2 regions of the Labrenzia sp. 5N genome follow, and region 1 is predicted to be linked to the other one. Evidence: riboswitches for the same ligand, from Rfam matches in the RefSeq annotation. Region 1 holds a riboswitch; the other holds the start of a gene.
The links. A riboswitch is a leader RNA that binds a small molecule or an ion and turns the genes downstream of it on or off. The one in region 1 is predicted to bind S-adenosylmethionine.
Positions count from the first base shown of each region.

Region 2: it holds a riboswitch for S-adenosylmethionine, as region 1 does, so the genes downstream of both, HEP89_RS03270 (hypothetical protein) here and HEP89_RS01855 (O-succinylhomoserine sulfhydrylase) in region 1, are expected to answer to the same signal.

Region 1 covers NZ_JAAZTM010000002.1:230,302-234,646, reverse strand. Annotated here, with positions in the region: gene HEP89_RS01865 (YigZ family protein) at 1-490, opposite strand, end outside; gene HEP89_RS01860 (2'-deoxycytidine 5'-triphosphate deaminase) at 497-1,633, opposite strand; SAM riboswitch at 1,772-1,851, shown strand; gene HEP89_RS01855 (O-succinylhomoserine sulfhydrylase) at 1,897-3,096, shown strand; gene HEP89_RS01850 (CDP-alcohol phosphatidyltransferase family protein) at 3,093-3,710, opposite strand; gene apaG (Co2+/Mg2+ efflux protein ApaG) at 3,921-4,322, shown strand; gene HEP89_RS01840 (hypothetical protein) at 4,336-4,345, opposite strand, start outside.
Region 2 covers NZ_JAAZTM010000004.1:41,075-45,419, reverse strand. Annotated here, with positions in the region: gene HEP89_RS03285 (group III truncated hemoglobin) at 33-536, shown strand; gene HEP89_RS03280 (hypothetical protein) at 527-748, shown strand; gene HEP89_RS03275 (acyl-CoA thioesterase) at 1,014-1,358, shown strand; gene HEP89_RS03270 (hypothetical protein) at 1,510-1,809, opposite strand; SAM-I-IV-variant riboswitch at 1,851-1,975, opposite strand; gene HEP89_RS03265 (YoaK family protein) at 2,073-2,762, shown strand; gene HEP89_RS03260 (ABC transporter ATP-binding protein) at 2,791-3,540, opposite strand; gene HEP89_RS03255 (ABC transporter permease) at 3,537-4,345, opposite strand, start outside.

The DNA of each region.
Region 1 (4,345 bases):
TGTAGTCGCGCGCCATGACGGTGAGGCCGAGGGTCTCGATCCGCCGTTCCAGTTCCGATCCGGACGCAAAGTCTGCGCGAACTGTTTTCGACAGTATCTTTTGAAACAGTACCAAGTCGGCGTTGTTGATCGCATCCTGCGCTGCGCCGGAATAGGCCCGGGCCAGGCCCCCACCGCCGAGTTTCGTACCGCCGAAATAACGCACGATCAGAACAGCGCAGTTGATCAGGTCTGCCCCTTGCAGCACGCGCAATGTCGGCATGCCGGAGGTGCCAGCCGGTTCACCGTCGTCCTTGCCGCTCTCCTCAATCCGGTCGTCTTCCAGAAGTCTCCGGTGCGCCGTGACGATGTGATTGGCCTTCTTGTGTTCCTTGCGCAGCTCTTCCATCCGCCGGTCGAACATGTCCACCGGCACCAGATGCGCCAGAAAGCGGGACTTCCGGTCTTCCAGAAATCCTTCAAACTCACGGGTGACGGTTTTCAAGGCCATCGGCGGTCAGGCGGGTGCCTTGAAGTGCTTGGACAGCTTGAGTGCCTGGCCCTGATAGTTGGAGCCGATGCCTTCACCGTAGAGTGTCGCCGGGCGCTCCGCCATGTGTTCATAGACCAGACGCCCGATGGTCTGGCCGTGTTCCACGATGAACGGGACATCATGTGAGCGGACTTCAAGAACCGCGCGCGAGCCGACACCACCGGCACTGGCGTGGCCAAAACCGGGATCGAAGAAGCCTGCATAATGGACGCGGAATTCGCCGACGAGTGGATCGAACGGCACCATTTCGGCCGCATAGTCCGGCGGTACATGCACAGCTTCCTGGCTGACCAGAATATAGAATGCATCCGGATCGAGGATAAGTTCCGCCCGTTGGCGGCGATAGATAGGTTCCCAGAAATCCAGGACGTCCTGCGCGCCGACGACATCGACATCGATCAGTCCGGAGTGTTGCTTGGCGCGATATCCGATCAGGCTGTTGGGTCCGGTCCCTTCCAGATCGATGGAGAGCTGCACACCGTTGCCGATGCGCTCGTTGCCGCCGCTCATCAATGTGTGGGCCTTGTGCACCTCTTCCAGTTCCGCATCGGGAATGAGCGATTGACCGCGCCTGAAACGGATCTGGCTGAGGCGGGACCCGGACCGCACGAGGATCGGAAAGGTCAGAGGCGAGATTTCGGCATAAAGCGGACCGGTGTAGCCGGCCGGAATGGTGTCGAAGGCAAGGCCGTTGTCTGTGATGACGCGGGTGAAGACATCCAGGCGGCCAGTCGAGCTTTTCGGGTTGGCAGTTGCCGAAATATCGGGAGCCAGGGCGAGGCTTTCCTGCAGCGGCACGATATAGACGCAGCCTGTTTCAAGGACGGCACCTTCGCTCAGGTCGACCGTGTGCAGTTTCATCTGCTCAAGCCGAGCCGCGACCTGGATGTCGGGGCCCGGCAGGAAGCTGGCACGCACCCGGTAGGCTTCCTTGCCCAGACGCAGGTCGAGGCTGGCAGGCTGTATCTGACCGGTGACAGGCGGCGCGTCCGCTGAAATCTCTCCGGCGGCGAACATGGCCTGGATTACCCGTTCCGGCAGAATGCCGTTTGCTGTGAGAAGTGCGCTTCCGTTCAAGACCTGACCCGCTGTGACGTTCATGAAGATGTTCCGCATTATGCTGGTCTATGGTCATTAAAGGATCGGGCCGCCCGCGCCAACAGGCATTCTGGCAGAACGGGGCTTTTGAGAGGATCGTGCGCAAGACAATTGACCTGTGCCTGCTTTTCCCGTAGGACAGGCTCACTTCGTGGTGATTTGGGCCGGCCGGCTTGCAGCCACGTTAAACAAGTTGCTAAAAAGGCCGGAGGTGAGAACCCCGGTCTTGAGGCTGGGGTTTTTTGCGTTTGGAGCGAATGAAAGACATGACTGAGACCACCAAGACCGGAAACAAGAACTGGCGCCCTGCAACCACTCTGGTTCATGGCGGCACCATGCGGTCACCGTTTGGTGAGACCTCGGAGACCATCTACCTGACCCAGGGCTTCACCTACAGCGGTGCCGAAGCTGCCGAGGCCAGGTTCAATGGCGAGGACCCGGGTTATGTCTATTCCCGCTATGCCAACCCGACCGTCACCATGTTCGAGGACCGTATCAAGGCGCTTGAAGGGGCCGAGGCCGCGCGGGCAACCGCCAGCGGCATGGCGGCCGTCAATCTGGCGCTGATGGCAGCGGTAAGGGCAGGCGATCACGTGATTGCCGCCAAGGCCCTGTTCGGCTCCTGCCGCTATATTTGCGAAACACTGCTGCCGCGCTTCGGCGTTGAAAGCACGCTGGTAGACGGAACGGACATCGAGCAGTGGAAGGCGGCTGTTCGGCCGAACACCAAGGCCCTGTTCCTGGAAAGCCCGACCAACCCGACGCTGGAAGTCATCGACATCGAGGCCGTGGCACAGATCGCCAAGGAAGCCGGTGCCCGTCTGATCGTCGACAACGTGTTTGCGACCCCGCTGTATCAGTCGCCGTTTCAGCTCGGTGCCGATGTGGTCGTCTATTCGGCCACCAAGCACATCGATGGCCAGGGCCGGTGCCTCGGCGGTGTGATCCTGTCGGACGAGGAATGGATCAACGACGAGGTCATGCCTTTCATCAAGCATACCGGTCCGCACATGAGCCCGTTCAGTGCCTGGGTCCTGTTGAAGGGCCTGGAAACGCTGCCGCTGCGCGTTGCGCGCCAGACGGAAACGGCGGGCAGGATTGCCGACTATCTGGCAAGCCAGTCCAGGGTCGCGCGGCTGATCTATCCGGGCCGGGACGACCACCCGCAGGCCGATGTTGCCAAACGCCAGATGAGCGGCGGATCCACTATGCTGGCGATGGAAATCGAGGGCGGCAAGGAAGCCGCGTTCCGTTTCACAAACGCGCTGGAAATCGTCAAGATCTCCAACAACCTGGGCGACGCCAAGAGCCTGATCACCCATCCGGCGACGACCACGCACCAGTCGATTGGCGAGGAAGCGCGCGCGGAACTCGGTATCACCGATGGTATCCTGCGGCTTTCAATCGGTCTGGAGGATCCGCAGGATCTGCTGGAAGATATCGAGAAGGCGCTCCAGGCGATCTAACGGCCTGTCTGCCGCAGCGCCTTCACGCCAATGAGCACCCGGGCGCCGGCGGACACGACGCATATCGCGGCAAAACCGTAGGCAAGCGCAGGAAACCAGGCGGGGACCAGGGCCATCAGCAGGAATAGCGCGATGGTCTCGGTGCCTTCGGCCAGCCCGCCTATGTAATAGAGCGATTTGGAGCCCTGAGCGTCGGTGGTCAGCTTGTTCTTCTCCGCCATGATGGCAAAGGCCAGAAAGGCCGAGCCGTTCGCGTAGAAGCTGGCAAGAAGTGCCACCGCCGGCAAAGCGTTGCGGGCCGGGTCCTGTATGGCAAAGGCCAGAGGGATTGCGCTGTAGAAGAAGAAATCCAGTGTGATGTCGAGGTAGCCGCCGAGATCCGTCTTGGCCGTTGCCCGGGCCAACGCGCCATCGAGACCGTCTGCAAATCGGTTGACCGCGATCAGGAACAAGCCGATCAGGGTATGACCCGTTGCGATAGCGATGGCTGCCCCCATACCGGCGGCAAAGCCCGCCAGCGTCACGCTGTTGGCGGTAAGCCCCGTGCCGGCAAGGATCAGGCCCAGCCGGTTCAGCGGCGGATCGATCAGCGGGCGCAGGTGGGCATCGAACATGAAGAGATCACTGCTTTGGGTCTGACAGATGGTGTTCTTGCAAAATCCGGCCTCAAATCTCAAGCAATTCCGGCCTCATATGTCACAACCCTCTTTCACGCTTGCGTCATTCGCCCTATAAGCCCCTCCTGAACGAGCGGGCACCACCCGTGGAAGTCGCTTCGGACCGGTCTATTTCAAGGTTCGCAGTTCTGAAATTAAGGAAAAGCCGTGTCTGGCAGTTACACCGCCATCACCCAAGGGATCGAAGTCTCCGTCGAGCCGTTTTATCTGGACGATGAATCGCGTCCGGAAGAGAGCGAATATATCTGGGCGTATATGGTCGAGATCCACAACGGTGGCAGCGAACCGGTGCAGCTGAAGACGCGTTACTGGCAGATAACCGATGCCAGAGGGCGCCAGGAAGAAGTCAGCGGCGAGGGCGTGGTCGGCGAACAGCCGGTGATAGAGCCTGGCGAGACCTATGAGTATTCGTCGCACTGCCCGCTTTCGACCGACAGCGGCATCATGGCCGGGTCCTACTCGATGGAACGTCCGGACGGCTCCATGTTCGACGTCGTCATTCCGGCGTTTTCACTCGATCTGCCGGATGCGATCCACAGCCTGAATTGAGGCTATCAGCCGATCAGATACTC
Region 2 (4,345 bases), on a different contig from region 1:
ATGCATCTTAAATGAATGTTATGGAGGCGGCTATGGAAGCCCCTAACTCCAGTACCAACAGATACAAGCTGAAGAGACGGGAAACGCCGGACCAGGGCGACCGGCTCCGCCGTTACGAGAAGGTCGATGAACAGGCGATCCATGTGATGGTGCATACCTTCTATGGCTGCATCCGCCAGCATCCACGTCTCGGAGGCATCTTCGAGCGCCGTCTGGCTGGCCGGTGGGAAGAGCACCTGCCGAAAATGGAAGCCTTCTGGCAATCCGTCCTGATGAAGAACGGCGCCTACAAGGGCAAACCCGTGCCGGCTCACCTGAAGCAGAAGGAGCTGGTAAGCACGGATTATGGCGAATGGCTCGGTGTGTTCCGGCCCGTGATACGTGAATTGTTCGTGCCGGACCTTGCAGACGAGATTGTGGCCATTGCCGAACGCATCGCACAGAGCCTGTGGCTGGCCACCTTCGGAACCCCTGGAGCCAATCCGCCTGCCGAACTGACATCGCAACCCTCTGAATGGAGCGGATCATGCTGGTAACGATTGTCCTGATAGCGGAAGTGCTGGTGTTCGTCTGGTTCACCGTCTTTTCGCTGATGCTTCTGTCCATGTATCTGGATTCGCGCGGCATGCCGCTGCCGAAACTGGATGTCGCCGGCCGCACGCTCATTGGCAGTGCGAAACTGGCCTTCATCACCGGCATCGTCGCCCTTTCGGCGATGACAGTCCTTGAAATCCAGGCCTTCAGCTAGAAAGCAACCGAAATGAATACCTCCAACCTTCTGCATCGCGGCCTGCCGATCCTGCTGATCTGGGTCGCTGCCCCCATGCCGTTGTGGATCATGGCAATCCTGATGTTTGTCCTTTGACGGTGGACTGGATCAGCAGTTCCTTCTGAGGCCCTCCGATCAACCACTTCTATTCTTGCAGGTGATGACCTAGTCTTCTTGCGAGAATCAGCGGAGGGGCTCAGGCGTGTACGACGAAAAGCCGACAGGCGATCTGACATTGCGCACCATGGCAATGCCTGCCGATACCAATGCCTCGGGAGATATTTTCGGGGGCTGGGTGTTGTCGCAGATGGACCTGGCAGGCGGTATCGCAGCCGGTCAACGGGCCGAGGGACGTGTCGTGACCATCGCGGTCGACAAGATGAAATTCATCCGGCCTGTCCATGTGGGCGACGTGCTGTGCGTTTATGCCGAAGTCCTTCGTGTCGGCAATTCGTCGATGGAAATCAAGCTTGAATCCTGGGCCCTGCGCCATCGCTACGGCCACCGTGAAAAGGTGACCGAAGCGGTCTTCACCATGGTGGCCGTCGATGACGGCGGCAAGCCGCGCCCGGTCCCCAAGAGGGACTGAGCGCCGCGATCTCATCCGGCTTGGTTCCCCAAAAAACTCATTCTGAGACAGCGCTGACCCGCTTCCTCAGGAAGGGGCGAGTTGTTGCAGCACGCCTGTATCAAAGAAATTGGCAGAGTGCAGACGTTGTGCAGCACACGGGGCACTCCCGTCAGTGCCTGACGGGTCCGTGCCGGTTGAGAATATCGGCAAAGAGGTCTTCATCGACAGCACAGGTGCAGCCGTTTGCCCACAGTTGAAGCAGTGTTTTCAGACGCTCGGTGCGGGTGGTCTGGCTCAGCGGCGCCTTGTGCCGCGGCAAGCCGCCCAGAATGCGCAGGGATTTGATCCGCGCCAGCACGCAGTCTTCAGCGGCCTGGCACCAGATATCCGTTCCGGCAAGCTTGGAGCTCGCCGCCACATGGTTCTCGATCAGATCTGCCGCACGTCCGGCAAAAGGGTCCTGAGACAAAAAATCCTCCATCGGTTGCCCGAGGAGGACTGGCGCATGCAAAATAACCGCTTAGTTGCCGGAAAGCCTCGGTTGAGGGTCTGACCAGCCGCATCCCTGTTGCGGAAACCACCTTGCCCGGAACGGCAGGTTGGCGAGGGCGCCAGCCCTTCTCTTGATGATGGCGCGCTTATGCCATGTCCAATCCGGCTTGGCAAGTCCGCCAGTGCATGGCACATCTTCCTCAAAGGACTAGCTCGGGAGCTCCACAATTGGACCGATCCATGTTGCATCACAGTCGGCCGTTGGTGCCGATCCTGCTCGCCTTTTGTGCCTGCTTCATCGATGTGGTCTGCATTCTCGGCCTGTTTCACACCTTCACGGCATTCATTACCGGAACGCTTGTCGTCTTGTGCACGGAGGTGTTTCACCAGGGGCAAAACGCGGCCCTGAAGGTCTTCGTGCTCGCGGTATTCTTCGGTTCGACTCTCTTCTGGTTCGTTTCGGTCACTGCGCTGGTGCGCAAAAACAGGATTGCCGTCCGGCATCTGTTCGCGCTCGAAGCTTTGCTGGTGGCGGGCTTCATGTTCGTCGCCGGTCTTGGAGATCCGTCAGCCGGAGGACCGTTGTCTGCCGTCACTCTGACGGCTGTCGGCTTCTCCACCGTGGCCATGTCGTTGCAGAACGTCATCATGCTGACCCTGCTCAACAGGCATGTTCCCACGACCATCATGACCGGCAATACGCTGAAGCTTGTGCTCGGCATCGCCGACTATTTCACGCATCCCGAAACGCGGCCCGACAGCCGCTCCCGGATCCGTCACCAGGCCTTCGTCCTGATGGCCTTCGCGGCCGGAGGTCTCCTGGCGAGTTTCCTGATGACCGTCATGGGGTTCTGGGCGCTTGCGATACCTGTTGCGCTTTTGATGCTGCTGGCGATAGTCCAGCCGGTGCATGAGCCTCAAGTCGCCTGAAACCGGTGCCGGCTACTCAGGCCGCAAATTATGCGCCCAAGCCGGGTGCTTCTTCCCTTTGGTGGTGCCGGTCGTAATCGATGCGGCCGTCGACCAGATGGATACGCCGGTCCATCCTGTCGGCGAGATCGATATCATGGGTAACGGCGACGACGGTGGTCCTTTCGGTCTTCACAATGGCCTGAAGACTTTCGAAGACCTGTTCCGTCGATACACTGTCGAGACTGCCGGTCGGTTCATCAGCAAGGATCAGCTGCGGTGAATTGGCAAGTGCCCGGGCGACAGCGACGCGCTGTCGCTGCCCGCCGGACAATTGCTCCGGGCGGCGGTGAAGAAACTCTTCCAGACCCAGCGCCGCCAGAAGCTCCGTCGCATGGTCGAGTTGGGCCTTGGGGCTGCGTTTGCCGAGCCGCTGCATCGGTATCATCACGTTTTCCAGTGCGGTAAATTCCGGCAGCAGGAAGTGAAACTGAAAGACGAAGCCGAGTTTTTCCAGGCGAAGATGTGCCATTTCGGCAGATGTCAGCGCATGGGTGGGAAGGCCGTCTATCCGGACCTCGCCGGACGTCGGCCTGTCCAGAAGGCCAAGCAGATACAGAAGCGATGATTTCCCGGAACCGGACGGACCGGTAATGGCAACGAACTCCGCCTCGCCAACCTGAAAGCTGACATCCTGTACCAGTGTCACCGGCACGATGGCCGGCAGGATGCGGGTGAGGTTGCTCGCTTCCAGCAGAACGCCGCCGGGAGCCGTCTGTTTTTCCGGGGAAGGGGTCATGTCGCCCCTCGGATTATGTCGACAGGATTGAGCCGGGCGGCTTTCCTGGCGGGAATGTAGCCGGCGATCCCGGATGAAAACAGCGCCAACAGGCAGGCTATGATGTAGTGCAGGGCGGAAAAATAGATCGGCAGGTGGGTCATCTCCACGTCCTGGGTAAATTCGAATTTGACAGACGCGAGATAGCTCGACAGTCCGAAACCGAGCGCTGAACCTGCAAGAGCGCCCAGGATGCCGATTACCAGCCCTTCAAGCACGAAGATCTGCTGAATATCGACTTCCGGAAATCCGAGCGACTTCAGGATCGCGATATCACGCGCCTTTTCGTGCACGATCGTCGAGACGATGTTGAAGATGCCGAAGCCGGCTACCACCAGAATGGCCCCGACAACCGTGTACATGATCACGTTGCGCACGAAGAAGGCTTCCATCAGCCCCTCGTTGGCCTCTTCCCAGGAAACCGCCTTGTAGCCGAGCTGCCGCTCGGCCCGTGCGGCAACCGCGTTGGCTTCGGCGATGGAATTGAGGTGGATTGCGATCGAATTGATGACGTCAGGTTTTTCCAGGAGGATCTGCACGGCCTTCAGTGGCGCATAGGCAAGCCCTTCGTCGCTGGTGGTGATGCCGCTGTGGAACAGGCCGACGATCTTGAAGCGCTTGGCGACACCGTTTGCGGATGTCAGGGTCACGGTATCGCCCAGGTCCGCCCCCAGCCGTTCCGCGGCCTTGTCGCCGACAACGAGGCCATTTGACGTCGTGTCCAGGTCCTCGAAGGAGCCCTGGCGCATATCCTCGCCGATCTTGG